DNA from 4 places in the Antribacter sp. NEAU-D49 genome. Region 1 is predicted to be linked to each of the others. Evidence: predicted binding sites of a transcription regulator. Region 1 holds the regulator's gene; each other region holds the start of a gene.
What was found. Region 1 encodes HrcA, which represses chaperone genes, less so after heat shock. Its sites were predicted from a motif close to TTNGCACTCGNNNNNNNCGAGTGCNAA; they were not measured.
Positions count from the first base shown of each region.

Region 2: groES (co-chaperone GroES) is a predicted target of HrcA. The motif match lies at 4,086-4,112, and genes of this name have one in related genera.
Region 3: AC060K_RS06120 (Hsp20/alpha crystallin family protein) is a predicted target of HrcA. The motif match lies at 4,315-4,341, and genes of this name have one in related genera.
Region 4: AC060K_RS10905 (FmdB family zinc ribbon protein) is a predicted target of HrcA. The motif match lies at 1,939-1,965, and genes of this name have one in related genera.

Region 1 covers NZ_JBXTSN010000030.1:22,810-30,203, reverse strand. Annotated here, with positions in the region: gene dnaJ (molecular chaperone DnaJ) at 1-700, opposite strand, end outside; gene hrcA (heat-inducible transcriptional repressor HrcA) at 820-1,836, opposite strand; gene AC060K_RS19155 (alpha/beta hydrolase) at 1,881-2,936, opposite strand; gene AC060K_RS19150 (glycoside hydrolase family 3 C-terminal domain-containing protein) at 2,978-5,416, opposite strand; gene AC060K_RS19145 (DUF3097 domain-containing protein) at 5,589-6,449, shown strand; gene AC060K_RS19140 (hypothetical protein) at 6,493-7,394, opposite strand, start outside.
Region 2 covers NZ_JBXTSN010000013.1:96,818-104,211, forward strand. Annotated here, with positions in the region: gene tsaD (tRNA (adenosine(37)-N6)-threonylcarbamoyltransferase complex transferase subunit TsaD) at 1-625, opposite strand, end outside; gene AC060K_RS12015 (malonic semialdehyde reductase) at 744-1,361, shown strand; gene AC060K_RS12020 (glutamate--cysteine ligase) at 1,433-2,578, opposite strand; gene AC060K_RS12025 (class I SAM-dependent methyltransferase) at 2,575-3,846, opposite strand; gene groES (co-chaperone GroES) at 4,291-4,587, shown strand; gene AC060K_RS12035 (WhiB family transcriptional regulator) at 4,840-5,127, opposite strand; gene AC060K_RS12040 (MerR family transcriptional regulator) at 5,330-6,532, shown strand; gene guaB (IMP dehydrogenase) at 6,605-7,394, shown strand, end outside.
Region 3 covers NZ_JBXTSN010000005.1:58,210-65,603, forward strand. Annotated here, with positions in the region: gene AC060K_RS06095 (methyltransferase domain-containing protein) at 1-138, shown strand, start outside; gene AC060K_RS06100 (hypothetical protein) at 145-501, opposite strand; gene AC060K_RS06105 (molybdopterin-dependent oxidoreductase) at 498-1,709, opposite strand; gene AC060K_RS06110 (hypothetical protein) at 1,706-3,064, opposite strand; SAM riboswitch class I at 3,189-3,291, shown strand; gene AC060K_RS06115 (methylenetetrahydrofolate reductase) at 3,297-4,238, shown strand; gene AC060K_RS06120 (Hsp20/alpha crystallin family protein) at 4,441-4,890, shown strand; gene AC060K_RS06125 (golvesin C-terminal-like domain-containing protein) at 5,098-6,324, shown strand; gene AC060K_RS06130 (carbohydrate ABC transporter permease) at 6,434-7,339, opposite strand; gene AC060K_RS06135 (carbohydrate ABC transporter permease) at 7,349-7,394, opposite strand, start outside.
Region 4 covers NZ_JBXTSN010000012.1:5,785-13,178, forward strand. Annotated here, with positions in the region: gene AC060K_RS10900 (penicillin acylase family protein) at 1-1,774, opposite strand, end outside; gene AC060K_RS10905 (FmdB family zinc ribbon protein) at 2,020-2,346, shown strand; gene AC060K_RS10910 (SAF domain-containing protein) at 2,453-3,172, shown strand; gene mscL (large conductance mechanosensitive channel protein MscL) at 3,323-3,715, shown strand; gene AC060K_RS10920 (hypothetical protein) at 3,847-4,128, opposite strand; gene AC060K_RS10925 (hypothetical protein) at 4,214-7,394, opposite strand, start outside.

The DNA of each region.
Region 1 (7,394 bases):
GACCGACCTCGCCCTGAGCGGTCAGCTTGATGCGGGTACCCGTGTCGACACCGGCCGGCACGTTCACGGTCACGGTGCGGCGCGAGCGCACGCGACCCTCGCCGGCGCAGTCGGAGCACGGCTCCGGGATGACGGTGCCGAAGCCGCCGCACGCGGCGCAGGGCGCGGTAGTCATGACCTGGCCGAGGAACGACCGGGCCACGCGCTGGACGGAACCGCGTCCGTGGCAGACGTCGCAGGTGCGCGCCGACGTGCCCGGACGGGCGCCGTCACCCCCGCACGTGGAGCACGCTACGGCGGTGTCGACCTGCAGCTCGCGCTTGGTCCCGAAGGTGGCCTCGGCCAGGTCGAGGTCGAGCCGCACGAGCGCGTCGTTGCCCCGCCGGGCACGCGGCACCGGTCCGGACGGCTGCCCGCCGCCGAAAAACGTCTCGAAGATGTCCTGGAAGCCGAAGCCGTTGCCGAAGCCGCCCCCGGCGCCGCCGCCCGGGGCGGTCGGGTCCACGCCCATGTCGTACTGCTGGCGCTTGTCCGCGTTGGACAGCACCTCGTACGCGCGCGCGACGTCCTTGAACCGTTCTTCGCCTGCTTCGCCCGCGACGTCCGGGTGGAGCTCACGCGCGAGCTTGCGGTACGCCTTCTTGATCTGCTCGGGCGTGGCGTCACGCTGGACGCCGAGGATCTCGTAGTAGTCGGTCACAGGTCTCTCTTCGCAGACGGTTCGGTCGGCTGGTCAGGTAACGGTGCTCAGGTGCCCGTCGCCGGGCGCGACCCGGTGCATCGGTCGCGCGCCCGGGGCGGGCGGGGGTCAGGTGGACGTCACGTGGGCAGGACCCGGGAGAGGTAGCGGGCGACGGCGCGCACCGCCGCGATGGTGCCGGGGTAGTCCATCCGGGTGGGGCCGATCGAGCCGAGGATGGCGAGCGTGTCGCCGTCCGTACCGTAGCCCGAGGAGACCACCGACGCCTCGGTCAGGCCCTCGAGCCGGTTCTCGTGGCCGATCCGGACGGCGACGCTCTGGTCGGCGACCATCTCGGTGAGCAGGCCGAGCAGGACGACCTGCTCCTCGAGCGCCTCGAGCACCGGGCTGAGACCCTGCTCGAAGCGCATTCCCGCCCGGGCGAGGTTGGCCTGCCCGGCCAGCACGATGCGCTCCTCGCTCTCCTCGCCGAGGGTCTCGGTGACGAGGTCGGCGACGGCGGAGGCCACGGGCCGCACGTCCGGTGGCAGCGCGGCCATGACGCGGTCGAACGCCGCCCCGACGTCGGCCAGCCGCTTGCCGGCCGCCGCGGCGTTCAGGCGCGCCCGGAGCTCGCCCAGGGTGCCCTCGTCCAGCCCGGGCGTCACGTCGAGGAAGCGCTGCTCCACCCGGCCCGTGTCGGTGATGACGACGACGAGCAGCCTGGACTCGCCGGTCGGTACCAGCTCCAGGTGCCGCAGGCCCGACCGCCGGAGCGACGGGTACTGCACCACGGCGACCTGGCCGGTGAGCTGGGCGATGAGGCGTCCGGCGCGAGTCATCACGTCGTCCAGGTCCACCGCCTCGGAGAGGAAGGTCTCGATGGCGCGCTTCTGCGGCTGCGAGAGCGGCTTCACCTCGGCGAGCCGGTCCACGAACAGGCGGTAGCCCTTGTCGGTCGGGATGCGCCCGGCGGAGGTGTGCGGCTGCGCGATGTACCCGGCCTCCTCGAGGGCGGCCATGTCGTTGCGCACCGTCGCGGGCGAGACGCCCAGCTGGTGCCGCTCCGTGAGCACGCGCGAGCCCACGGGCTCTCTCGTGCGGACGTAGTCCTCCACGATGGCCCGCAGCACGTCCAGCCTGCGATCCTCACTCATCGCGCGCACCTCCGTCCGGCACTCTCGGTTCCTGAGTGCTAATTCTACGCGGGGCGACCGACACTACCGGTGCGCAGCGCCGTGGCAAGAGGCTGGACCGCCTCGGCGAGCGCCTCGGCCGCGTGCCGGCTCATCCCCACGGCGTTCGCGAAGCCGTGGACGTGGCCGGTCACGACCTGGACGGTGGTGGGGACCCCAGCGTCGCGGAGGCGGGCGGCGTAAGCAAGACCCTCGTCCCGCAGCACGTCGAAGCCCGCGACGACCACGTGGGCCGGAGCCACGCCGGAGAGGTCCCGGGCGCGGATCGGTGAGACGCGCGGGTCGGACGCGGGGACGCCGTCGGGCAGGTACTTGCCGTGGTACCAGGACAGCCGGTCGGCCGCCAGGGCGTACCCGTCGAAGAGGGCCTCCGACGGGTACCTGCGGGTCATGTCCGTGCCCGGGTAGAGCAGGAGCTGGAAGGCCGGCCCGCCATCGGCGTCGTCGCGGGTGAGGTTCGCCACGACGGCGGCGAGGTTGCCGCCCGCGCTGTCGCCCGCGACGGCCACCGGGAGCCGCGCGTCCGACCACGGGCCGGGCTGGTCACGCACGTGACGGAACACGTCCAGGGCGTCGGTCAGGGCGGCCGGGAAGGGGTGCTCCGGAGCCAGGGCGTAGTCGACGGAGATCACGACGGCGTCCACCGCCAGCGCGAGGAAACGGCAGACGGGGTCGGCCGTGTCGAGGTCGCCGAGGACGAAGCCCCCACCGTGGAGGTACACCACGATCCCGTCGGGCGGGCGGGCCGGGTCCGCCTGGTAGAGCCGGACGGGGACCGGCCCGCCGGAGCCCTGGACCGCGGTGTCCTCGACACGCGCCACGGGCACCGGGTCGTGCAGGAGCCTTGCCTCGAACGCGACCCGGGCGCGCGCCCGCTCCACGGTCTCGCCCGGCCGGGGCCGGACGAGCGGGGCCAGCCGCAGCGCGGCCTGGACCTCGGGGTACAGGCGCTGCCCGTCCACGACGTGCGGGGGCCCGGCCAGGACTCGCACCACCGGGGCGGGGAGCCGCCCCACGGCGCGCACGGCGGCCCGGATCGCGCGTTCCGCTCGCTCGCGCACCTCCGCACCTCCTCCGCGACCGCTCAGGGGCCGGACCGGCCCTACCGCTGTCTGCCCAGCCTGGCCCGGACCGCCGATGCAAGCACGCGGGCCCGGCCCGACACGGCGGTCGCCGCGTGCCTCGCGGCGTCGGCCGGGCGGCCGTTCATCGCCGCGATGAGCGCGTCGAGCGTGGGCAGGTCGATCGCTCCACGCGAGAAGATGGCGACCGCGCGCAGCGGCAGCTCGCGCGAGGACCGTTCGAGCATCTGCCGGGACGCCTCGTCACCGGCCTCGTCGACCGGGGTACGGCGGCTCACCGCCTGCTGGAGCAGGGCGCCGAGACGCGAGCTCTCCCCCACCTCGCCCAGCAGCGAGTCGCGCGTGTACGGGCGCACCGGGCGCGGCCTGGGCACCGGGCGTCCCAGCCGCCGGGCGAACTCGTCGTCCGTGCGCGCCACCGGCTCGGCGTCGGCGGGCTGGGGCGCGGCCGTGACCCCGCCCTCCACCTCGACCGGGAGCGTGGCCACCACGTCCACGGAGCTGCGGGCCACCTCGACCTCGAAGCGGCCCACCGGTGTACGCCAGCCCGGCGCTCCCGCGTCGTAGAAGGCGAACGCCCTGGCGGGCACCCGCACCCGCACCTCGCGGCTCTCGCCGGGCGCCAGGTGCACCTTCGCGAACCCGCCGAGCTCGCGCCGGGGGCGGAGCACCACGCCCGTGGCGTCGTGGACGTACACCTGGACGACGTCGGACCCCGCGCGGCCGCCGGTGTTCGTGACGGTCACCGTGACCGTGACGTCGTCGCCCGGCGTGATGGTCTGCCGGTCGAGCGCCGCGCCGTTCCACGCGAAGGTGGTGTAGCCGAGCCCGTGCCCGAATGCGTAGGCCGGCTCGATGCCGGACGTGACGTGGTGCCGGTAGCCCACCATGAGGCCCTCGCGGTGCTCCACCTGGTGGGGGTGCCCCGGGAACCACGGGTCGGACGCGACGTCCTCCTGCCGGGCCGGGAAGGTCTCCGCCAGACGCCCGCCCGGCTCCGCGTCGCCGAACAGCACGTCGACGAGCGCGGCTCCGCCGGCCTGCCCGCCCAGATACGACTCGACGATCGCCGCGACGCGGTCGCGCCACGGCAGCAGCACCGGGCCACCGTTCGACAGCGCCACGACGGTGCGCGGGTTCACCGCGGCCACGGCCGTCACCAGGGCGTCGTGCTGGGCGGGGAGGGTCAGGTCGTCCCGGTCGAAGCCCTCGCTCTCGCGGACGGCGGGCAGCCCCACGAGCACGACGACGACGTCGGCGCCGCTCGCCACGTCGATCGCCTCCGCGAGGAGCGCCGCGTCGTCGGCCGACCGCGTCGGCTCGTAGCCACGCGCAAAGGTGACCTCCACCCCGCGGCGGCGCAGCTCGTCGAGCACCGACGTGACGCGGGTGGGGTTCACCTGCGACGACCCGGCGCCCTGGAATCGCGGCTCCTCCGCGAACGCACCCACGACCGCCAGCCGCACGCCCGGCGTGAGGGGGAGCAGCCCGTCGTTCCGCAGCAGGACGGTGCCCGCCGCCGCGACCCGGCGCGCCAGGGCGTCGTCGGCCGCGCGCAGGTCGTCGGGGACCACGCCGGGCGCGTCCCCGGGCTTCGGCGCACGGGCCACGAGGTCGAGCACCCGCTGGGCCGACGTCGTCACGGCCTCCTCCGCGAGCGCGCCGGTGCGGACCGCCTCGTGCACCTCCGCGTCGAAGAGCCCGCGGCTGCCCGGCATCTCGAGGTCGAGCCCCGCGGCGACCCCCGCTGCCCGGTCGTGCACGGCGGCCCAGTCGCTCATGACCAGCCCGTCGAAGCCCCACTCCTCCCGGAGGATGCGGGTGAGCAGCCCGTGGTGCTCCGTGGTGTGGAGCCCGTCGAGCAGGTTGTACGACGCCATCACCGTCCACGGCCGGGCGCTCCGCACCGCGTGCTCGAAGCCCGCCAGGTAGATCTCCCGCAGGGTGCGCTCGTCGACGACAGCGTCCACGACGAACCGGTGCGACTCCTGGTTGTTCACCGCGAAGTGCTTGAGGCACGCGCCCACGCCCTGCGACTGGATGCCCTCGACCAGGGCTGCCGCCATGCGGCCGCTCACGACGGGGTCCTCGGAGAGGTACTCGAAGTTTCGCCCGCACAGCGGGTGGCGCTTGATGTTGAGCCCTGGGCCCAGGACGACGCCCACCCCGAGCGCCCGCGCCTCTGCCCCGACGGCGCGACCCACCTCGGCGGCGAGGTCCTCGTCCCAGGTGCTGGCCAGGGTCACGGCGGGCGGGAAGCAGGTGGCCGGCTCGCTGTGCCCGAGACCCAGGTGGTCGCCGACGCCGGGCTGGTACCGCAGGCCCTGCGGGCCGTCGCTCAGCACCACGGCGGGGACGCCCCGGCCCGGCAGCGGCTGGGTCAGCCACGACCCGCTGCCCGAGAGCAGGGTGACGCGCTCGTCGAGGTTCAGGTCGCTCGCAGGCGGCGTCGTCGTCATGCCGTCATCCAACCAGGGGCGGGGAGCGTGGGCGCGCCCACGCGCCGCCCTTTCGCCAACCCTGCGCCGAGACAGTGCCGCCGTCGGACGAACGCACTGTCTCGGCGAGAGGGCGGGACACGCGGCGTCCGGCTCCGTCGGGGCGACGCTCCGCGCGCCTAGGCTCGCGACCGTGCGAGACGACCGCTACGGCTCCGACGTCCTGTCCCCGTCCTTCCCGGGCGCGGCCCGAGGGCGGCGCCCGGCATCCACGCCGGTGCCCGCCGAGCCGGGACTGGTGGTGGAGGACGTCGACACCGGCTGGGTGGGCGCGGTGGTCCGGGTGGAGAAGTCGGGCGGGATGCACGTGGTGGTCCTGGAGGACCGTCGTGGGCGCACCCGCACATTCCCCCTGGGCCCGGGGTTCTGGGTGGACGGCAAGCCGGTGGAGCTGACCGCCCCCGTGGTGACCCGGGCGCCCGCAGCCCCCGCCCGCACCGCCTCCGGCTCCGTCGCGGTGCACGGGGCCCGTGCCCGGGTGGCGCGAGGCAGCCGCATCTGGGTGGAGGGCAAGCACGACGCGGAGCTCGTCGAGAAGGTCTGGGGCGACGACCTCCGGATCGAGGGCGTGGTGGTGGAGATGCTCGACGGCGTGGACCACCTCGCCGAACGTTTGGCCGCCTTCGACCCCGATCCGGAGCGCCGGGTCGGGGTGCTCGTCGACCACCTGGTGCCCGGCTCCAAGGAGCAGCGGCTGGCTGACGAGGCCCTGCGCGGCGTCGCACCCGGGACGGTGCTGGTGCTGGGCCACCCCTACGTCGACGTGTGGCAGGCGGTGCGCGCCGAGCGCCTGGGGCTTGCCCGCTGGCCCGTGATCGATCGGGGCACCGAGTGGAAGCGCGGGATCCTCCGCGAGCTGGGCTGGCCCGCCGACACCCAGGAGGACGTGGCCCGCGCCTGGAAGAGGATCCTGGGTACCGTCCGCGACTTCCGCGACCTCGACCCGGCCCTGCTGGGCCGGGTCGAGGAGCTGATCGACTTCGTGACCGTCTGAGACGGGCGCGGTCCCGCCCGCGCCGCGGCGGGCTCAGCCCACCTCAGACCGCGGCGACCGGCCCGCCGGTCAGGCGCCGGTACGCGTACGCGATCGCGATCGTGACGACCGGGACCACCACGAGGAGGCCGAGGCCGCACGGGATCGAGCCGAGGATCATCAGGCCGAGGCCGGCGAGCAGCAGCAGGAAGACGGACCCGAAGTTCTGCGCCACCAGCCGGAAGCTCGTGGTGAACGCGTCCCAGGCGCCGAGGCCCTTGTCGTGCACGTTGTGGTAGGTGAACGTGGCGAAGATGATGATCGCCAGGCCGGGCAGCACGCACGCGAACAGGCCCAGGGTGGTCAGGACCGCCACGATCACGGCGGCAAGGATGACCGCGCCCATCCGGTCCGCGGAGAAGAACGAGGCGAGGGTGGGCCGCTCGCCCGAGACCTCCTTGAGCGCCGCTCGGACGGCGAGCGCCTGCAGCACCGCCGAGATGATGGCTCCCAGGATCGACAGCGCGGTCGCCCCGAAGGTGACGCCGGTCTGCGCCAGGGTGCGCCCCTCGAGCGCGGCGTTCATCTGCTCCTGGTAGTCGCTGATCTGGCCGCTGTTGAACGCGCCGTTGACCACGGCGAGGATCACGACGTACAGGATCCACGCGAGGGCGTTGCCCTTGAACGTGTTCCACCCGAAGGACAGGGCCTCACCGACGGAGAAGCCGCCCGAGGTGGTCCCGTACCCCGACGTCCCCGAGGAGCCGCCCGACCCGCTGTACGAGGGCATCGCCCCGTAGTTGCCGGGCGGGGTGGGGCCGGGCTGGACCGGGTCGCCGGGTCCGTACGGGCCGCCCGACGACGGACCCGTGCCGGACGACGAGCTGCCGTAGGCGGGACCGCCCGACGCGGGACCGCCCGACGACGAGCTGCCGTAAGCCGGGCTGCCCGAGGCGGGCCCCGCCC
Region 2 (7,394 bases), on a different contig from region 1:
CCTTGCGGGCCGTGAGGCCCCGGGGGAAGCGGATCGCGTGCGGGTCGCCCTCGCGGGCGAGACGGTCCACGTGCGGCCCGCCCGGGTACGGCAGCCCGAGGAGGCGGCCCACCTTGTCGAAGGCCTCGCCCGCAGCGTCGTCGAGCGTGGAGCCGAGCTCCGTCACTCGCGTGGCGACGTCCTCGACGAGGAGCAGCGAGCTGTGCCCGCCGCTCACGACGAGGGCCATGGTGCGTTCGGGGAACGGGCCGTCGACGAGCTGGTCGACTGCCGCGTGGCCGATCACGTGGTTGACGCCGTAGAGCGGCTTGTTGAGGCCGATGGACAGAGCCTTGGCGGCGCTGGCGCCGATCGTCAGCGGGCCCACGAGGCCGGGCCCCGCGGTGACGGCGATGGCGTCGACCTGGCCGAGGTCCACGTCCGCCTCGCCCAGCGCGCGCTGGATGGTGGGCACCATGGCCTCCAGGTGGGCGCGGCTCGCCACCTCGGGGATGATCCCGCCGTAGCGGGCGTGCTCGTCCATCGAGCTCGCGACAGCGTCGACCAGGAGCTCGTTGCCCCGGACGAGGGCGACGCCGGTCTCGTCGCAGGAGGTCTCGATGCCGAGGACCAGGGGATCAGCCATGGGCCTATTATCCCGCGTGCCGGGCCACGGCGGGCCTTGTTGCCTGGAGCGACGGAAGTGACCGACGTCACAGTTGAAAACTGAACTAAATGCTCGGCGGACACGCGTTGAGGCGGGCATGACCGACACAGTTGCTGAGCGCACCGCGCTCGCCATCGACGCCACCACCGCGGACCAGCTCTTCCGCGCCGCGCGCACCGCGAAGACCTTCACCGACGCCGACGTGGCGGACGAGACGCTCGCCGCCGTCCACGACCTCGTCAAGTGGGGCCCGACGTCGATGAACATCAGCCCGCTGCGCGTGCTGGTGGTGCGCAGCCAGGAGGCGCGTGCGCGCCTCGTCGCGAACATGCCGGAGGGTAACCAGGAGCGCGTCGCGAGCGCGCCCGTCACCCTCGTCCTCGCGTACGACCCCGAGTTCCACGAGCGCCTCGACGTCCTGGTCCCGCACTTCCCGGGAGCGCGCGACATGTTCGCCGCCGACGACGAGATGCGCGCCGGCGCCGCTCGCACCAACGCGCTCCTGCAGGCCGGCTACCTGATCGTCGGCCTGCGCGCCGCCGGCCTCTCCGCGGGCCCGATGCACGGCCTCTACGACGGGATCGACGCGGAGTTCTTCGCCGAGAGCGGCTGGAAGAGCCTGCTCGTCGTCAACGCCGGCTACACCGAGGGCGAGGGCACCGACCGCCCGCGCGCGCCGCGCCTGTCGTTCGACGAGGTGTCGCGGGTCGTCTGACCTGTCCCAGCCCTGCCCCTGCCGAGGTAGTCACGTCGTCCGGCGACGTGACTACCTCGGCGTCTGTGGTCTCACGGGAGCGGGCGGCCGGCCCGCATCTCAGCCACCAGCGCGTCGACCACCGCCTCCAGGTCCCCGCCGTGCTGCGCCGCCGTGGCCCGCTGCCGCTGGTAGGAGGCGCCGGTCCGCAGGATGTCACGCACGCCGGCGAGCTCCGCGCTGCAGCCGAGCCGCTCGGCGACCGGCTCCAGCTCGACGAGCAGCTTGCCGACCGAGTCGGTGACCAGCTCCTCCTCGCCGTCGGCGTCCGTGATGACGATGGCCTCCATGCCGTACCGCGCCGCCCGCCACTTGTTCTCCCGGACGAACCAGTGGGGCATGGTCGGCAGGGTGCGGCCGTGGTCGAGCTGGGTCGACAGATGCTCCACGAGGCAGTGCACCAGCGCCGACAGGGCCAGCAGCTCCGTGAGGTTCGTGGGCCCGTCGCAGACCCGCACCTCCAGGGTCCCGTAGGCGGGCGACGGGCGGATGTCCCAGTGGATCTCGTTGAACTGGTCGACCACCCCTACGTGCACCAGGTCGCCCGCGTACGCCTCGAGCTGCTCCCACGTGTCGAACTGGTAGGGGAGGCCCGCCGTGGGGATCTGCTGGAACAGGAGCGTGCGGGTCGAGGCGTAGCCCGTGTCCGTCCCGCTCCAGTACGGCGACGACGCCGAGAGCGCCTGCAGGTGCGGCATGTAGGGCAGCAGCCCGGCCAGGAGCGGCAGCGCCTTGGCCTGGTCCTCGACCCCCACGTGCACGTGCAGCCCGTAGATCAGGAGCTGCCGGCCCCAGAACTGCGTGCGGTCGATGATCCGGGTGTACCGGTCCTTGTCGGTGACCTTCTGCGCCTCCCAGCTCGCGAAGGGGTGCGTGCCGGCGCACATCAGCTCCACCCGCTGGGGATCGGTGATGCGGCGGATCTCGTCGACCGAGCGCTGCAGGTCGGCTCCCGCCTCGCCGACGGTGCGGCTCACGCCGCTCACCACCTCCACGGTGTTGCGGAGGAACTCCGACTTGAACCGGGGGTGGTCGCCGTCCGGCGCCAGGGCGTCCAGCACCGTCCCGGCGGTCTGCCGCAGGTCGCCGGAGTCGGCGTCGACCAGGGCGAGCTCCCACTCCAGGCCGACAGTCGACCGCTCCGACCTGGCGAACGGCAGGCGTGCGGGCGTGCTCATGCACGGCTCCCGAGCGGCTCGACCACCAGGACCTGCTGAGATCCCGCGACGCGCGTGAGGATGACCGTGGCTTCCTCGGACCCGGTCAGGACGAGCTGGGACCGCAGCTGCTCAGGCACGACGGCGGTGCCCCGCTTCTTGATGGTGATGCGGCCGACGTTGCGCTCGCGGAGGTACGCCTTGAGCCGCTTCAGCCCGAACGGCATCGTGTCGAGCACCCGGTACCCCGTGGCGACGGGAGCAGGCGAGCCGTCGTCGGCCGGGCTCGGGGCGGCGCCCGTGGGCAGAGGCGCGGGCGCGTCGGTGGTGATGTACGCGATCGTGGGGTCCACGAGCCGCCCGCCGAGCTCCGCCGCGACGTGCGCCACGAGACCGGCGCGGATGACCGCGCCGTCGGGCTCGTAGAGGTACTGGCCGACCGCCCCTACCTGGGGCTCCACGAGCGTTCCTGGCTCCTCGCGGACCGTGCGGCTGAGGGTGTGCTCCTTGCCCTCGGCATCGGTCACGGTGCGGAGCACCAGAGCCGACCGGCCCGGCCCCGACGGGGCGAGGGGGCCGAACCAGAGCCCGGCCTCGACGACGTCCCCGTCCACCGACACCCACTGCGTCTCGGCGTCCGCGGGCAGGCCGTCGTGGGGGATGCCCGGGCCCACCTTGATGCCCACGGCCGGTACAGCGTCCCGCAGGGCCCACACGGCGTCGAGCGGCGGCGCGTACGCGCGCGGGTCGAAGATGCGGGTGCCCGTACGCGTGCGGCGGGCCGGGTCGGCGTAGACGCCGTCGACGCCCTCGGCGACGAGGTCGAGCGCCAGGCCGTCAGCGTGGCGCACCTCCGCCTCCGGGAAGTGGCGGAGGTTGACGGTAGCGATGGCCGACGTGACCTCGTCGATGTCCGTGGCCAGCACGCGCAGGCCGGTGGCGGCGAATGTCATGGCGTCGGCGCCGATGCCGCACGTCAGGTCGGCCACGAGGGTGGCGCCCGCGTCGCGGTAGCGCCGGGCGTGCACGGCGGCGACGAGGAGCCGCGTCGCCTGCTCCAGCCCGTCCGGGGTGAACAGCATGCCGTCGGCGAAGTCGCCGAACTTGGCCCGCGCCTTGGCCCGCAGCCGCGACTGGGTCAGCGCGGCGGCGGCGAGGTCCGGTGCGATCCCGCCGTCCCGCAGCCTCGTCGCCGTACGCATGGCGAGCCGTTCGTCGTAGGGCGGGAGGGCGCCAAGCAGTGCCCAACCTTCCGGGCTGAGAAGTTTGCTCAGAATCGCCGCATCCATGGGCAGATCTTTCCATGCGAGTCGGGCGGCTGGCGAGACCCCCACGAGGGCACTTTTCGCGAACTTTGCCTAACGGGGGTGAGTAATTGGCTTGTTGAGCCACCCGGTGCCCGATCGACCCGCTGTGGGTGAAGGTCCTGGCCCGGAGGCCTGTACCCCCAGCACATCACGGATCGGCCGTGTGTCGCGAGACGGCCCGTGCGCGACGGCGGTGACGGCGCCGTCGCGGCCGGGGCGAATTGGCACTCGCCTTGACCGAGTGCTAGCGCCGACCTAGATTTGGGGGTGTCACCGCCGCCCTCGGCTCTGCCGGGACGGCGGCGGTGCCGTGAGATGTTCCGTGCCCGCCGGCACCCGCGACGACGGCGGAACGCCGAACGCTCGACCCGCTCAGACAACCACCGCAGCTGATCAACGATCTGCTCACGAAAGAGGAGGTCCGACGTGTCGGTCCCCATCAAGCCGCTCGAGGACCGGATCGTGGTCAAGGCTCTCGAGGCCGAGACCACGACCGCTTCCGGCCTGGTCATCCCGGACACCGCCAAGGAGAAGCCCCAGGAGGGCGAGGTCCTGGCCGTGGGCCCGGGCCGCGTCGACGACAACGGCAACCGTGTGCCGCTGGACGTCACCGTGGGTGACAAGGTGATCTACTCGAAGTACGGCGGCACCGAGGTCAAGTACGCGGGTGAGGAGTACCTGGTGCTCTCCGCTCGCGACATCCTCGCCGTGGTCGTCAGCTGACGCTCGGCCCACACGCCTGAGCGCGGCGGACACCGCGATCGCCGAAGGCCCCGCACCGCCATGGTGCGGGGCCTTCGTGCGTCACGCGGAGGGCTTGTCGCGGCACGCTCCGGACGCTCAGGTGCTCGGGGTGGTGCGGCCAGATCTGCTCGTGCGGCCAGATCTGCTCGTGCGGCCAGATCTGCACGGGCGGGCGGCTGCTCGCGCGGGGCGCGGCACAGCGGTACCGACGCTCGTCTGGGGTGCGGTCCGTCAGGCGCTGACGGCCTTGCCCGCCAGGATCGCGGCCCGTTCGTCCTCGCTCAGGCCGCCCCAGACGCCGTAAGGCTCGCGCACCCGGAGCGACTGCTCCCGGCACTGCATCATCACGGGGCAGCTGCGGCAGATCGCCTTGGCCGCCTCCGCGCGGCGGCGCCTGGTGGAGCCCCGCTCGCCCTCTGGGTGGAAGAACAGGGTGTCGTCCGCATCGCGGCACGCCCCCTGGTACTGCCACTCCCACAGTTCCATCACCGGTCCGGGAAGCCTCGAGATCTCCGTCATGCCGAACAACCTACAAGTTGTGCAGAAATTGTTCAAGGGGCGTGCCGAAATGATCCAGACCGATTCGATCGTGACAAAAGCGTTTCAGGGCTGGCTCGGTTCGTGACCTGATTTGTTCGGAACTGCAACGAAATGGCCGCAGTTACGCGGCTCGCCGGGGTTCGCAGTGGCGACAGCCTGTCCGTCTCGGCAGAATCGAGGCATGACATCCTCGCGACCTGCCCCGTCCACGGGCGGGTCACGCGCGTCCAGTCCCGGCCTTGCCGTCGCTGCCGTCGCCAGGCGGCTCGGGGTCGCTCCGGCGACCCTGCGCACCTGGGACCGTCGCTACGGGCTGGGGCCCTCGGGACGCACCGCCGGCTCGCACCGCCGCTACACGCCCGACGACGTCGCCCGCCTCATGGTGATGCGACGGCTCACGCTCGAGGGACACGCGCCGGCGGACGCCGCGCAGCTCGCCAAGGAGGCGGGGGCCGAGGAGCTCACGACCGTCGGTGACCTGCAGGACGACGGCGAGGGTGCCGGGGGCGGCCAGGACGAGGGCCACGACCCCGATGCGCTCGGCGGGCCGCTGACCGCACCTCCCGCCGCTCCTGGCGACCTCGGCCGAGCGCGAGGCGAGGCGCCCGCCGGGGCCGGGGCGCCGTCGTCGGGCAGCGAGGAGGAGACGCTCCGGCGCGGCCACCTGCGCGCCCTCCCCGGCGGCGCTGCCGCGAGCACCGTGGCCACGCTGAGGTCTGCTCCCGCGGCGCCCACGCCGGGGCGGCTGTCGGCCCTGGTGGACGCGGCGCTGGCCTACAACCGCACGTCGTGCGACGCCCTGCTGGCACTGGGCCCCGACGGCGACCCCGCCACCTGGTGGACCGAGCTGGTCGAGCCCGCGTGGCGCCGCGTCGCGGAGCGCACCGTCCTCGCGACGCCGGGTGAGGTCCCGGAGGTGGTGCTCGCCACGGCTGCGCTGAGGGCGCTGCGCAACTACACCGAGGAGTTCGAGCGGGCGATCGTCGAGGCAGGCGGCCCGCCGGCCAACCACCCGAGCCGGATGCGCAAGATCGTGCTCGTGTTCGCCGCGCCGGACGAGCTGGTGCCCCTGTCCGCGCACGCGCTCGCCGCGGCGCTGGCGGCACAAGGGTCGATGGCCAAGATCGTGACGGGACCGGCGAGCACGCACCGCTCCGTGGAGCTCGTCACCATGGTCCGGCCGGCGGCCCTCGTGCTCGCCACCACCCAGGCGCGGCCCGACCTCGATGTGGTGCACGCGGTGCACGAGAGCTATCCCGAGCTGCCCATCTTCGTGGGTCTGCGCCGGGACGCCGCGGCGTCGGACCTGCCGTTCGGCCCCACGGTGCAGCAGCTGCGGTCGTTCAACGGGCTGCTCCACGAGGTGCTCGCCGTCCTGCGGTGACCGGCTCGCGTGACGCACGCGACCCCCGGACCCGCTGGCCGGGTCACGGGGTGCTCGGCGTAGACTCTTGACATGACGGACTCGACCTCTGGGGTGCCCGCGCGCGACCCGTTCGCCTTCCTCGGCCTCACGTACGACGACGTGCTGCTGCTGCCGAACGAGACCGACGTCATCCCCAGCGAGGTCGACACCACGTCGCGCCTGACCCGGGAGATCGACGTGCGGGTCCCGCTCCTCTCGGCGGCGATGGACACGGTGACCGAGTCGCGCATGGCGGTGGCCATGGCCCGGCAGGGTGGCATCGGCATCATCCACCGCAACCTGTCCATCGAGCGCCAGGCCAGCCACGTCGACCGCGTGAAGCGGTCCGAGTCGGGGATGATCACCGACCCCGTGACGGTGGGCCCCGAGGCCACGCTCGCCGAGCTCGACCGGCTGTGCGGCACGTACCGGGTGTCGGGCCTGCCGGTGGTGGAGCCCGACGGCAAGCTCGTCGGCATCATCACCAACCGCGACCTGCGCTTCGTGAACCCCGCCGACTTCGAGACCCGCAAGGTCCGTGAGGTCATGACGCAGATGCCGCTCGTGACCGCGCCCGTGGGCATCTCGCGGGACGACGCGGCGGCGCTGCTCGCCAAGCACAAGATCGAGAAGCTGCCCCTGGTGGACGGTACGGGCCACCTCCGCGGCCTGATCACGGTCAAGGACTTCACCAAGGCGGACCAGTACCCGCACGCGACCAAGGACGGCGAGGGCCGGCTCCGTGTGGGCGCCGCCATCGGCTTCTTCGGCGACGCGCTCGACCGCGCTGCGGCCCTGCGGGACGCGGGCGTCGACGTGCTGGTGGCCGACACGGCCAACG
Region 3 (7,394 bases), on a different contig from region 1:
CGGCGCTCCCACCCCATGCCGTGGGCGCGGGCGGGCTCGCGGCTGCTGCGGAGGCTGGCCGCGCACCAGGGTCTCGCGGTGACGGAGGAGTGGACCCTGGCGGGGCGGACGCTCCTGTGCCTGCGGGTCCCCGTCTGACCCGAGTCAGCGGGCCGCCGCCCACACCGCTACGAGCGCGACGAGCAGGAGAGTCCCCAGTACCAGCACCGCCCCGCGGAGCACGGCCCGGAGGCGCGGCCCGCGTACCCGGCCGAGCACCACCCAGCCGAGGGCGAGGACCAGGGGGGCGAGGACGCCGTCGTGCAGCGCGACGCCGCCCGCGAGCCAGAGCGCCCACGGCGCCCACCACCGGACCGGGACCCAGGTCAGCGCCGACCAGGCGCCGTAGGCGAGCACGAGCAGGCCGGCCGTCACCGCCGTGACGCGGACCCAGCCCAGGGTGGCGGGGCCTGCGCCAGGTCCGCCCGGAGCGCGGCCCTTGCCGGGAGCACCCCCGCTCACGCCGCACCCCCCACCACGAGCCGCGCCACCCACTTGGTCTGGAGCACGCCGGGCCGGTTGGGCGCGATGATCCGGGCGGGGTACCCGTGGTCGAGCGCGAGGTCCTCGCCGTCGAGCCGGAGGGCGAGCAGCGTGTCCTCGTGGGCGACGTACGCGCCCGGCAGGTCGGACTCCCGGTACGACCCGCCGGCCTGAAGGCTCTCGACGTGCACCGGGTCGTCGGGGCGGCCGCCCGCGAGCGCGGCGAGGTCGCGCACGCGGACGCCGCCCCAGCGCGCCGTCGCGCTCCAGCCCTCGACGCAGGCGATGGGCAGCACGGCCTCGTGCTGGTCGAGCGCGAGCAGGTCGTCGCGGGACAGCCGGAGCGTGCCGCCCGGCCCGGTGAGCTCGAGCGTCCAGCCCGGGTCGGTCGCCGCCTCGACGACGCCCGCTCCCTGGGCGGTCTTGTTGACGGCCAGTCCTTGCGGCCCGGCCTCCGGGTCGCGCGGGGCCAGCACCGCGAGGGGCCGCAGCGGCCGCCAGGTCTGCCCGAGCGTGAGCGCGGTGAGCGTGAGCGTCGCCACGGCGACGGCGCCGAGGAACCCGCGCCGGGTGGTCGCGGCCTCGGTGGCCTCCCGCTGCCCGACGGCGTCCGCGCCGCCTTCCGGCACCGCGTCGCCTGCGGGGGCACCGTCGCCTGCGGGGGCACCCAGCGCCCGCACCACGACCGGCAGCTGGACGCCCACGTGAACGAGCACCGCCCCGAGCACGAGCCAGGACGTGGCGTAGTGGACTCGCGTGAACCCGAAGCCGAAGACGTAGAGCTGGAACACGTTCAGCACGCCTGTGACCACCTGGAATGCCGTCGCGGCGACCAGCAGCCCCACCGACGCCCGCTCCAGGCCGTGCCGCCACCCGGACACCACCGGCCGCACGAACAGCCGCGGGTAGACCGCGTAGAGCTTCGCGAGGAGCAGCGGCACGCACGCGAACCCGGCGGCCACGTGCAGCACTTGGGTGACCCGGTACGCCCAGGCGGGCTCGGGGCCGAAGGCCAGCCACGCCACCGGGTGCTGGTGCAGGTGCGAGAGCAGGCCGGTGACGAACAGGATCACGATCGCAGCGCCGAACCCGACGCCGACCCGTGCGACGACGCGCTCGTCGTGGACCGCCGACCGGAAGTTCTCGGGCCGAGGCAGCCGGGCCAGGGCACGGCGGACGGTGGTCACCACGGGGTCCTCAGGAACGTCTCGAGCAGGATCGCCGTGCCGCCCTGGGCGCAGAGCCAGGCGCGGGTGCGGCGGTCGCCGGCCGCGGACCCGGTGACGACGGCGGCCGCCGCGACCGCGACCCAGTAGGCGACCGGCAACCAGATCCGCTCGACCTCGCCCCGCTCGAACCCGATGAGGGCTCCGGCGACGGCGGCCCCGGCGGCGACCAGGACGATCCACCGGGCCGGGACGGGGAGGCTGCGCAGGCGAGTGAGCCCGGCGACCCCGGCCGGCCCGACGAGCGCGCCGAGCACGACGAGGTCGACCAGCAGGAAGTACAGGTACGGGCGGCCCGTGCCCGCGCCCGCCGCCCAGGCCACCTGGGTGGCGGCGATGCCGTCCCACAGCCAGAACCCGGCGAGGCCGCTCGCCACCAGCCCGCCGACGACCAGGAGCCCGGCCACGACGGTGGGCCACACGCGACGGGTGACGATCGGCACCACGAGGGCGAGCGCCCCCATGTGCAGCAGGCCGTAGGAGAGGAACGGGCAGGCGCCGAGCAGCAGCCCCGCTCCGACGGCGGCGGCGAGCCGAACCCCCGCACGAGGCGGTGCCGCAGGACCAGGGGGCGGTGCGCCGCCGTCGGGCAGCGGGGTCGAGGCCGGCGATGTCGACGCCACCGCCAGGAGCGCGACGCCCCAGGCCAGGACGCCGGCGAAGAAGGCGTCGGCGGAGGTGGCCACCCACAGCGCCGCGGGCGCGAGCACCAGGGCGGGCGCGGCGCGGCGGGCGACGTCCTCCGTGCCGCACAGCCGGCGGACGGTGATCAGCACGGCCGGAACCACCGACGCCCCCGCGAGGACGAACAAGGCAGTGGCCCAGCCGGGGCCGCCGAGCCCGGCCCGGTCGAGGCCCGCGAGCAGCAGGACGAGGCCCGGGGGATGGCCCTTGACGTGGATCGGATAGGCGAGGAGCTGGTCGGTGAACCCGGACCAGAAGGCCAGAGGGTCGGCGGCGGCGAGGGGGACGGCCGGCAGGTACTCGTGCCGGCCGGCCGTGGGCGCCACAAGGTCGGACCAACGCACCGAGGCGCCGAGAGCCGTGGCCCAGGCGGTGGTGGCGGCCCAGGCCCCGAGGAGGAGCCCACGCCAGGAGAGGCGGGCCGCCACCCGCGGACCGAACCGGACCACCGCGGCGAGCATCCCGACGGCCACGGCGGTGCCCAGCCCCACGCCGAACGACCAGTGCCCCACGAACGGCTCGGCTCCCGTGAGCAGCACAGCGTCCCCGCGCACGCGGAGCAGCACCGCCCACCCTGCGAGCACCGGGACGGCAACGATCCACACCACGACGGCCCGGACCTCTGCGCTCATACGTCCACAGTGCCAGCAGGCCAGGCCGCCGAGGCGGGCAGCGGACCTGACGGAACCCTGACGGCGACGTGTCCGCCACGTGGACCACCCCTGGCTCACAGAACGGTCGCCGGTATTCTGGGGACAACCATCCAGAGCGGTCGAGAGTCCTGGCTCGTCGACACCGCAGCAACCCGCCGACGGAAGCCTCCCGAGGACAAAGGTGCTAACGCCAGGTCCGATGGAGAGACTCATGGTCACAGAGGCATTCGCACACCCGTCACCCGGCCGGCGCCCCACGGTGTCGTTCGAGCTCATGCCGCCGCGCCGGCCCGAGGCCGCCCCGAACTTCTGGGAGACCGCCCGGCAGCTCGTCGCCGCCCGCCCCGACTTCGTGTCCGTCACCTACGGTGCGGCCGGGGGTGACCGGCAGACGGCGCGGCAGGTGGTGTCGACGCTCCTGGCAGGAACCCCGGTGCTGCCGGTCGCCCACCTCACCTGCGTGGGGGCGTCCCGCGAGGACGTCTCCGAGGTGATCGACGACTTCCTCGAGGCGGGCGTGCGGTCCTTCCTGGCGCTGCGGGGCGACCCGCCGCGCGACCAGCCCGACTGGCGCCCCCCGGCCGACGGCGTGCACTCCAGCATCGAGCTGGTGCGCCTGCTGCGTGAGGTGGAGGCGGCGCGCTGCGCGGCCGACCCGGGCACGGCCCTCCGCGGCGCCGCCCGGCCGCTGACCGTGGCGGTCGCGACGTTCACCGACGGGAACGCCGGAGCGGGCACCACCCGGGCGCAAGAGGTGGAACGGCTCCTCGAGAAGCAGGAGGCGGGGGCGAGCTTCGCCATCACCCAGCTGTTCTACGAGGCGGCGTCGTACGCGGAGTTCGTCGCGGACGCCCGGGCGGCCGGCGTCACGCTGCCCATCCTGGCGGGCATCCTGCCCACTACCGAGCCGCGGCGGCTGCGCCGGGTCGCCGAGCTCACCGGCGTGGCGGCTCCGGCGGCTCTCCTGCGCGAGCTGGACGCCCTGGACGATCCGGAGGCACAGCACGCGTACGGCATCGAGCGGTCGGTGCGGCTTGCTCAGCAGGTGCTCGAGGCGGGCGCGCCGGGGCTCCACGTGTACACGTTCAACAAGCACCGGCCGGCGCTCGACCTGCTCGCCGGGGTGGGGCTGCTGGCCCGCGCGGCTGCCTGACTCCGGGGCCGGACCATCCTCTAGCCAGCGGTTTCTCCGCCGCTCCGCTGTTCGCTCAGAGCGAACACGACACCTCTTGGCACTCACCGGGTGGGAGTGCTAATTCTGGTTCCGTAGCCGGGCGGCGGGGACGCAGCCCCGCCGCCGATTCGCGACGGTCCCGGACGGGCCGGGACCGAGTCGTCGTAGGAGGTGATGTGCGATGGCTACGCGGTGGGACCCGTTCCAGGAGATGGACCGGTTGTTCAACTCCTTGGCCACGACCACACGTGACTCGGCAGCGATGCCGATGGACCTGTTCCGCACCGGCGACCACTACGTTCTCGCCCTCGATCTTCCGGGGGTGGACCCGGGCACCATCGACGTGTCCGTCGAGGACCGCACCCTGACGGTGCGCGCCGAGCGGACCGCCCGCTCGGGCGACGACGTGCAGTGGCTGGTGCGGGAGCGCCCGGCCGGCACCTACGCCCGCCAGCTGACGGTGGGCCGTGGTCTGGCTCTCGACAAGATCTCGGCGTCCTACGCCGACGGTGTGCTGTCGCTGACGATCCCCGTGAGCGAGGAGGCCAAGCCCCGCAAGGTGGAGGTCTCCCACTCGGGCATGGCGACCCCGATCGAGCAGAGCAGCGGACAGCAGACCATCGAGGCCTGACCCGTCGGAGCCCCGGGTCAGGACCCGAGCACCTCGGGTCCACGGAACGGCCGGCCCGCCCGAGCGGCGGGCCGGCCGTTCCGCGTCCCGGGATGTCCTCCTTGTGACATCTTGAGAAATTCTTTTCGCAGGCATGGTCAGAACGTGGGTGAAAGTGGTACCTCTTCGGAGCACCATCTCCCGTCCACACGACCACCGGAGGCCTGTGTGTCCACCCGCCCCACGCACGACCACGACCACGACCACGAGCACGACCACGCCCTGAACCGCCGGGATCTGCTGCGCGGTGCCGTCGTGCTCGGCATCGGCTCGTCCACCGGCTTGATCTCCGCCGCTGTCGGCGCTGGTGCGGCCGCCGCCGACGAGGCAGTCGGCGCGGCTGCCACCCAGGCCGCCGGCCCGTCCGTCTGGCCCGCTCCCGACCCGTCCACCCAGGCCGCTCTCGACGCGACCGCTGCCGCTCCGGGCGTCCTGGTCGCCGCCCCGACCATCGCGAGCTGTGCCACCTGGGGCGCCGCCGCCCCGCGCGGCACCATCTCGACGGTCAGCACGGACCCCGACAAGATCCTGATCCACCACACGGCGTCCGGGAACGTCACCGACTACTCGCAGGCCGCGGGCTACCAGATCGCCCGCGACATCCAGCAGTGGCACTTCGCCAACGGCTGGGTCGACAGCGGCCAGCACCTCACGGTGAGCCGCGGCGGCTACGTCATGGAGGGGCGCCGGGGGTCGCTGTCCCGGCTCCAGACCAGCAACGGGATGGTCGTCGGCGCGCACGCCCCGGGCCAGAACGACAAGGCCATCGGCATCGAGAACCAGGGCACGTACACGAACGCGACGCCGCCCGCCGCGCTCTGGAACCGTCTGGTCCAGCTCTGCGCCTACATCTGCCAGCAGTACAGCATCGCGCCGTCGCGGATCTACGGCCACCGCGACTTCACCGCGACGGAGTGCCCGGGCGAGGCGTTCTACGCCCTGCTCCCGCAGCTCCGCACCGAGGTGGCCGCCGCCCTCGCCGGGACTGCCTGGTCCGTGATCGTGGACAACACCTCGGCCGGGTTCGCCGCCGGGGCGAGCTGGCTCACGTCCACGTACTCCGGCGAGCGGTACGGCGCCAGCTACCGGTACGCGACGCCCGCCGAGGTGAGCGACCTCGCCACCTACACCGCCACGATCCCGGCCGCGGGGCGCTACCGCGTGGAGGCCTGGTTCCCCGGCATCGCGGGCTACAACGCCTCGACGCCGTTCGTGATCAGCACGGGCAGCGAGACCACCACCGTCCGCGTCGACCAGTCCACGGGCGGCGGCGCCTGGCTCTCGCTGGGCACCTACGCCATGACGGCGGGAACCCGGCAGGTGGTGTCGGTCAGCCGCTGGACGTCGGGCACCGACTACGTGATCGCCGACGCCGTCCGCATCACCCGGGTCTGAACGCACCTCCCGGGTCCCCCGCCCCGAGTTGTCAGAAGCTCTCCGGCGTATGTGCCGGGGGGGGTGGGGCCAAAACGGCGGGGCGGGGGGGGGGGGGGGGGGGGGGGCGCTACTTCAGCGAGCCCGCCGTGAGCCCGCCCACCAGGCGTTTCTCGATGGCGAGGAACAGCAGCACCACGGGCACGATCGCCACCACCGACACCCCGAACACGTAGTGCCACGACGTCTCGTACTGGCCCACGAACTTGGTGAGCGCCACCGACAGCGGCTGGTTCCCCGCCGTGGACAGCACCACGAGCGACGCCGCGAACTCGTTCCACGACGCCACGAACGTGAACACGATCGCCGTCACGACGCCCGGCCACACGAGCGGCAGGTTGATCCGCGCCAGCACGGTGAACGTCCCGGCGCCGTCGAGCTGGGCCGCCTCGTCGACCTCCTTGGGGATGCCCGCGAAGAAGCTGTGCATGATCCACACGGCGAACGACAGGTTGAACGCGGCGTTCACCAGGATCATCGCCGCCCAGGTGTCGAGCAGCCCCACGGCGAGGAACTCCCGGAACAGGCCCGACGTGAGCACCGCCGGCTGCATCATCTGCGTGACGATGACGAGGAACAGGAAGACGTACCGGCCCGGGAAGCGGAACCGCGCCGTGTAGTACGCGGCCGGAAGCGCCACCGCCAGCACCAGCAGCGTGGCGCACACCGAGATCACCAGGGTGGAGACCAGGTTCTGCACCAGCGGCGTCTCGGGCGTGGACCACATGGTCACGTAGTTCTCCCAGTGCCACTCCACCGGGAAGTAGGTGGGGTCCACGGACCGGATCTGCGCCTTCGTCTTCACCGAGCCGAAGAACATGATCAGGTACGGCAGCAGGAACACCACGAGCACCGCGAGCCCGGCCGTCGTGCGCAGCACGACGGAGGCCAGCGGCACCTGGTCCGTGGTGTAGCGCCGCCGGCGCACGGTCCGCACGGGAGCGGTGCCCGACGGCGGCCTGGCCGCCTCGGTCATGACGGCCACCTAGACCTCCTCGAGCGGGCGGACGACCCGCAGATAGACCGCGACG
Region 4 (7,394 bases), on a different contig from region 1:
TGCGCTCCGAGCGGTAGCCGTAGTCCCAGTCGCGCGTCAGGAAGGGGCCGGTCCCGCTCGGGAGCACCGCCTGGTTCGCGGCCACGATGAAGCCCTCGGCGGGGTCGAGCACCCGGGGCATCTGCGCGGCGTCCACGTAGCCGGTCCAGTCGTAGCGCGGGTCCCAGCCGGGACGAGGCCACGTGCCGTCGGGCTCGGGGGTCCCCCCGGCGAACTGCGCGCGCACGGGGATGCGGCCCGGCGCCTGGTAGCCGATGTGCCCGTCGGTCGTGGCGAACACGATGTTCTGCGCCGGCACGTCGAAGATCGCCGCCGCGGCCTGGATGTCTTCGGCCGTCGACGCGAGGTTCATCAGGAACACCGCGTCGGCGGTGCGTCCCGGCTCGAGCGCGGTCCACGCGAGCGCGATCTCGTAGTCACCCAGGTCGGTACCCGTCTCCGTGGGCGAGTCCTCGACCGGCTCCAGGTCCATGACGCCCGAGATGAGCGGACCGTGGGCCGTGGACCGGATCTCCAGCTCGATCGGGCTCCCGCCCGCGACGCGGATGGTCTCCGTGTCGGTCGTGATGGGCTCCCAGACGTCTGCGCTGCTGTCCCGGAGCCAGTTGTCGTCGCGGACGCGCTCGATGAAGAAGTCGGTGACGTCGGCGCCCATGTTGGTCAGGCCCCACGCGAGGTCGGCGTTGTGCCCGATCACCACGCCCGGGAACCCGGCGAACGAGAAGCCCGCCACGTCGAACGGGCACTCCGGGCCCACGGTGGTGCAGTGCAGGCCCACCTGCGCCCAGACGCCCGGTGCGTCGAGCGCAAGGTGCGGGTCGTTCGCGAGCAGCGGCTTGCCCGACTGCGTCAGCTCCCCTGAGATCACCCACGAGTTCGAGCCTGTGCCCTCACCTCGGGCGATCTGCACGGGGACTGCGTCGAGCGCCTCGCGCGCCGCGTCGAGCGCACCCTCCAGCTCGGGGTTTCGGAACGGGACGTCACCGCTCGGGGCGGGCTCCGCCGTCGTGCCCGACGACGTCTGGGTCGCGTCCGCGACGGGCGCCGCCACAGGCTCCAGGTCGGCCGGGTTGAGGATGGGCTGGTTCTGCGCCGTCGCGTAGGCCGGGAAGAGGGCGTTCACCCGCTCCTCGTCCTGGAGCCTGCTGTAGGCGAGCGCCCGGTCCAGCTCGTCGTCGTAGTTGCCGCGAAGGTCCCAGGCCATGGCCTTGAGCCAGGCGAGCGAGTCCACGGGCTCCCAGGGCTCCGGGTCCTCGAGCTGGACCATGGCGCCGAGGACCGTGTACTCGACGGCGAGCTCGCCGGGCTCCCGGTCGTCCAGGTAGGCGTTGACGCCCTCCGCGTAGGCCGCGAGGTACGACTTGGTCTCCGGGCTGATGAGGTTCATCTCCTCCTCGGCGACCTTGCGCCAGCCGAGGGTCCGCGTGACCTTGTCCGCCTGGATGGCGGTCTCGTTGTCGCCCACGAGCTCGGCCAGCCGGCCGGCTGTCGCGTGCCGGCGGTAGTCCATCTCGAAGAAGCGGTCCTGCGCCTGGATGTAGCCCTGCGCCCGGAACAGGTCCTCGGTCGTGGAGGCGTAGATCTGCGGCACGCCCTGGGCGTCGCGGAAGACCTTCACGTCGTCGGCGAGGCCGTCCACGACGATCTCCCCGGACGTCTCCGGCAGGGGCCGGCGGCTGGTGACCCAGGCGAAGGTGGTCGTGGCCACGAGCGCCACCACCACGACGACGGCGGTGCCGACCACCAGCCTGCGTAGTCGGGACAGGCGGCGCACCGGCGGCTCGGGCGCTGCCACCTCGGCAGCAGCAGTGGTCTCAGCAGGTGTGGTCGCAGACACGCAGGCGAGACTACCGCGAGCACACCGGCTGTCCTTCCCGGGGCCGGGCGTACGCCCGGCTCCTGACACCCGGACTATCCGGCGTCCGCCAATGGTTATGATTGGCACTCGAAAAGCCCGAGTGCCAGCGCGGGGCCCGGTTCGCCGTGAGGCCCGCGACCTGCAGTCCCCGAGGAGAGAACGTGCCCACCTACGCGTACCGGTGTGCCGACTGCGGCCACGCGTTCGACATCCACCAGGCGTTCACCGACAGCTCGCTCACCGAGTGCCCGGAGTGCGGCGGACAGCTGCGCAAGGTCTTCGGCTCGGTGGGCGTCACCTTCAAGGGGTCCGGCTTCTACCGGACCGACTCCCGCGGCTCCAAGAGCGCGACCACCTCCTCGTCGTCGTCGGGCTCGTCGTCCTCCGACGCGTCGTCGACGCCGGCCGCCGCCCCCGCGGCGACCTCCTCCGGGTCGTCGAGCTCGTCCGGGACCAGCGGCTCGCCCGCGAAGGCCGCCTCCGCCTGAGCAGGCGGGCGGGGAGCCCGACCACACGGGCCTCTTTCCCCTCTCTGTCCACAGGGCACCATCGCCGCCCGGCGGGCGGCCTCGTGCGGCGCCTAGCGTCGCCGTCATGAAGCTCCCCTCCCTGGCGGCCCCTCGGGCCCGCAGCGCGCTCGACCGCGGCCTTCGACGAGCCCGCCGCCTCCTCTGGCGGCGGCGCTTCGTCGCCGCCGCGGCCTGCTGCGGACTCGCCGCAGCCTTGTCCGTGCAGGCGCTGCGCCCGGCCCCGCCGCCCTCGGCCGACGTGGTGCTCCTCGCCCGGCCGGTCGCGGCCGGCCAGGAGCTGGTGCCCGATGACGTCGCCGTCCGCCCCGTGGCCCGCGAGCTCGTCCCGCCGGGGACGCTCACGTCGGCGGACGACGCCGTCGGACGCGTCGCCGTGGCCGGCCTGCCCACCGGCGTGCTGCTCCATGCGGCGCTGGCCGTGGAGCAAGGAATCGGCGCCCACGCCCCGCCCGGCACCGTGGTGGTACCGGTCCGCCTCGCCGACCCTTCCGTCAGCGGGCTGCTGCGCGCCGGCGACCGCGTGGACCTCGTCGCGGTGGACGACGGCTTCGGTGCGGCGCCGAGCCCTGGCGGCTTCGCCGCCGGCCCCGCTCCGCCGTACCTCGCCCGGCGCGCCCTCGTCCTGCCGCTGCCCGAGGCTCCGGAGAGCGTCGCGGGCGGGCTGCTCGGCCCGGCCGCCGACGACGGCCCGGCGGTCACCCTGGTCGCCGTGTCACCCGAGGAGGCGCCGCTCCTGTCAGCGGTCTCCAGCCGGGGAACTGTTGCGGCGGTGCTGGTCCCGTGACGGCCCTGCAGTCTGGGACAAAAGGGGCGCGTCCGCGTCAATTTGCCCGTTCGACGTGCGGACCCGGCCCCCGACTCCCACAATCCCGTACGGGTCAAGGTCAGCGCCTGGACCCGCTGACCTTTGCACACCACCTCAGGGGGGACACCCATGCTTCAGGGCTTCAAGGACTTCATCAGCCGCGGCAACGTCATCGACCTGGCCGTCGGCATCATCATCGGCGGCGCGTTCACCACCATCGTCAACGGTCTGATGGAGGGCATCCTCAACCCGCTGATCGCCGCCATCTTCGGCTCGCCGGACATCTCGGGGGTCGGCGTCTTCACGCTCAACGGGGCCGACTTCAGCATCGGCATCTTCCTGCAGGCGATCCTGAACTTCCTCATCGTCGCGGCCGCGCTCTACTTCTGCGTCGTCCTGCCGATCAACCACCTGCAGGAGCGCCGCAAGAAGGGCCTCGAGCCCGAGCCCGAGGCTCCCTCGCAGGACGTGATCCTGCTGGGCGAGATCCGCGACCTGCTGCGCACGCAGTCGATGCGCTGAGTCCTCTCTCCGGCTGACTCAGCACGCTCGAGAGCCGACCAGCACAACGGGACGTGAGCCCCGGGCACCCCGCCCGGGCTCACGTCCCGTTCTGCGTCTGCCCGCCCTCAGCCCACAGCGGAGGGGCCCCGTCACCAGTGCGGCGGTACGTCCCGCTGCAGCCGCTCGTCGTTGTCGCCGAACTCCCCCGCCGGCCGCTCTCCGCGGGAACCGGCCTCGCTCCAGCCGTCGGGCCGTTCGTCGGCGCTGACGCCCACCACGGTCTCCCGCTCGGTCCCGCGGCGCACGGCACGGCGCGGCCCGCGCCGTCGGCCGGTGCTCTCGCCAGCGCCGGGCTCGCCCACGCCAGGCTCGCCCACGCCAGGCTCGCCCACGCCAGGCTCTCCCACGCCAGGTTCGTCGGTCTCGCTCACTCCCCCATTGTCCCTGCCGCGAGTTGTCAGAAGCTCCCCGGCGCATTTGCCGGAGAGCTTCTGACAACAACTCGGGGCGGGACAGTCAGTCCAGCACCGCCGGAACCACCGGCTCCGGCGCGGGGGCGACTCCCCCCGAGACGCCGACGCGCTCGTCGCGCACCGCCTGGACCACGCGCCGCACGCGCTCCGCCTCGCCGTCGGGGTCGAGGAACGCCGCGGCGGACCACACCTGCGCCACCACCCAGCCGAGCCGTTCGAGGCGCTCGGCGAGCTGCCGGTCGCGCACGCGGATGGACGGCTCGGCCACATAGCCGGCGTCGTCGGTGAGGACGGCCACCAGGAGCTCGCCGGGCAGGTCGGGGTGACCCACGGCGAGCGGGATCCGGTCCCCGGTGCCTACGCCGTAGTCGGTCTCGACCACGAGCCCGGACCGCCAGAGCCGCTCACCCAGGTCGATCACGAGCCGGTCGGGCGCGCGGGCCACGTCCACCCCGTTGCCGATCTCGACAGGGTCAGCAAGCCCGGACCGCTCCTCCGCGAACGCCAGCACCTCGGCGAGCAGCTGCGGGCCGGGGCCGCGGAGCCGCTCGGGGTCGAGGTCGGACGCCGGGAAGCACGACACCACGTGCAGCCGCTTGCGCGTGGCGCCCAGGGCGCCGAGCAGCATCGCGTCGCCGCCCGCCTCGCCCAGCACGCCGAACCGGTGCAGCACGCGCCCGTGCGGGGTACGCCCGAAGCCAAGGGTCAGCACGATGGTGTCGCGCTGCAGCCCGGCCGCGCCGGTCACGTCGGCGACCACCACGGGCTCGGGCCGCGACCCGGCGAAGAAGGGCGCCAGCGCAGGGTTGGCCCGCACCTCCGCGAGCAGCGCCTCGCGGATCCGGTCGGCGTGCACGGACGTCACGGTGACGATGCCGAACGTCTCCTCGGGCCGGGTGAGGGCGTGCTCGATCGCGAGGTCGACCACCCGTTCCACCTCGGCCCGCGTGGACTCCACGGTGCCCGAGACCGGGTCGGGCATGCCCGTGCCGTCCACGATCGAGAGGTGCACCAGCGCCTCGGTGCGCGGCAGCGGCGCGGGCCGCAGCACGCCGTCGTACCCGTGCTCGGTGAGGAGGGCGGTGAGGCGCGAGTCGCGCCAGCCCGGCACGGGCTGCAGGGACACTGCGGGCAGCAGGGCGGACAGCTCGCGCACCGCGGTGCCCGACGCCGACCGCGGGTCGCCCACCACCACGACCTGACGGCCGCGGGAGATGGCCGACACGACCACCTCCACGGGAACGTGCTGCACCGCGTCGAGGATCACGAGGTCGACGGTGCGGCCCGGCGGGAGCAGGTGCGGCACGAGCGTGGGCGTCGAGACCACGGTGGGCCGCAGCCGCCGGAGCACGTCGCCGTAGCGCTCCGCGAGGTCACGCAGCGACGTGAGCCGCCCCTCGACCAGCTCGTTGAAGAGCGCCTCCGCCGCCTCCCGCTGCTCCCGCATGACGGTCCCGAGGTGCGTCCGCACCGCGGCCCGCACGGGTGCCGACAGCGAGTCGATGTGCCGCCGGTCGAGCTCGCGGAACCGGCGCGCGAGCGCGTCGAGCCCTGCCCCGTCCTGCCCCGCGAGCGCGGGCTCGACCGAGAGCAGCTGCTCGAACACGGAGCTCCACCAGGCCAGCTCCAGCTCCGCCCCGACCAGCGAGCCGTCGACGCGCCGGGTCGCCAGGTCGTCCACCAGCTCACCGAGACCCGCGGCCCGCACGCTCCGCAGCAGGGCGGTCCGCTCCGGGAGCGTCTGCAGCGCGTCCGCGTCGCCCGCCAGGGCGGCGAGCCGCTGCCACAGCGCGTCGAGGTCGAGGTCGAGCAGCCCGCCCCCGGCGTGGGACGACGCGAGCACAGGCTCGAGCGCCTCCAGGTCGATGCGGACGGCCTCGTGCGTCTCCTCCACCACGGCCAGGCCCTCGGGGAGGGTGGGCCAGCCGCCGCGCGGGCACTGCGCCTGCCACACCTCGCGCTGGCGCTGCACCTCGACGAGCGCCGCATGCATGTCGGGCACGCGGACCCCGGGGCGCACCATGTCGCGGGCGCGCCGGCGCAGCCGCCGCCGCTCGAACCAGCCCATCTCCACGCCGTTCTCGGCGCGCCACCGGCGTGACGCGGTGGCCTGGACCATGTCGGCGGCCGTGCGCTCGAAGACCATGGGCTGGAACACGTCGAGCGTGCCGCGCATGCCTCCGAGCATCTCGAGCTGGGCGCCCCACTGCCGCACGCTCGTGGCGCGCACCAGCCCGGTCACCTCGGCGACGTACTCGATCTGCTTGCGCAGCTCGGGCAGCGTCTGGTCACGCAGCCGGGTCACGCGGGCGAGCGCCTCGCGCGCGTCGGCGTCCGTGGTGAGGGAGGCGCCGTACCAGGGGGTCGACGACGCCCGCAGCGTGAAGGCGCCGAGCTCGGCGGCGCGGCGCAGGTCGTCGGCCAGGCCGGCACGCCGCTCGGTACCGAGGGCCAGCAGCGCCTCGGACGCGAGCCGCACCGTGGTGGCCGGCGCAGGACGCTCGGACGTGAGCCGCGCCAGCGCCTGGAGCGCGTCGTAGGCGGAGACCCGCCAGGGGTCGCGGACCCGGTGCAGGGCCTCGATGTAGCCGGCGAGCTGGGCCCGTGCGCCGATGAGCGCGTCGCGCACCCGCGCCACGGCGTCGACGTCGACGTCCTCGTGCGCGGGGGCCATGGCCTCCAGGAGGCGGCGCGAGACGGACTGCCGCCAGGTGGGGGTGGGTGACACGTCGAGGAGCAGGCCGTCGAGCCCGAGAGTGCCGAGCCGTGCGGCGAGCGCGTCGGCGGCCCTGCGGTGACCGGGCACGTAGAGGACGGATCGTCCGGACGCGTTGGCCTCGCCGACCACCGCCGCGAGCGTGCCCGCCACGTCGGCACCCACGGGCGCGTCCACGAACAGGTGGCTGCCCGACGCCAGGACGTCCACCACGTGCCGCTGCTGCGGGTCGAGGTCGCCCACACCGCGCTCGTGCGCCGGCTCGGCGTCGCCCACCCGCGGCTCGGGCAGCTCCAGCGCCCCGAGCTGGCGCACCGCAGCGGGAACCCCGCCCAGCGCCGCCACGACCTCGTGCCGGTCCAGCGACGGCGCCAGCTCGTCCAGGTCGTCGACGAGCACCTGCCCCGGGTGCACGAACGTGCCCACCAGGACGCGCCGGTCCAGCTCGAAGTCGCCGAGCACCGCGCGCCCCAGGTCGGCGATCCGGTCCATCACGTCCGCCGGGTCG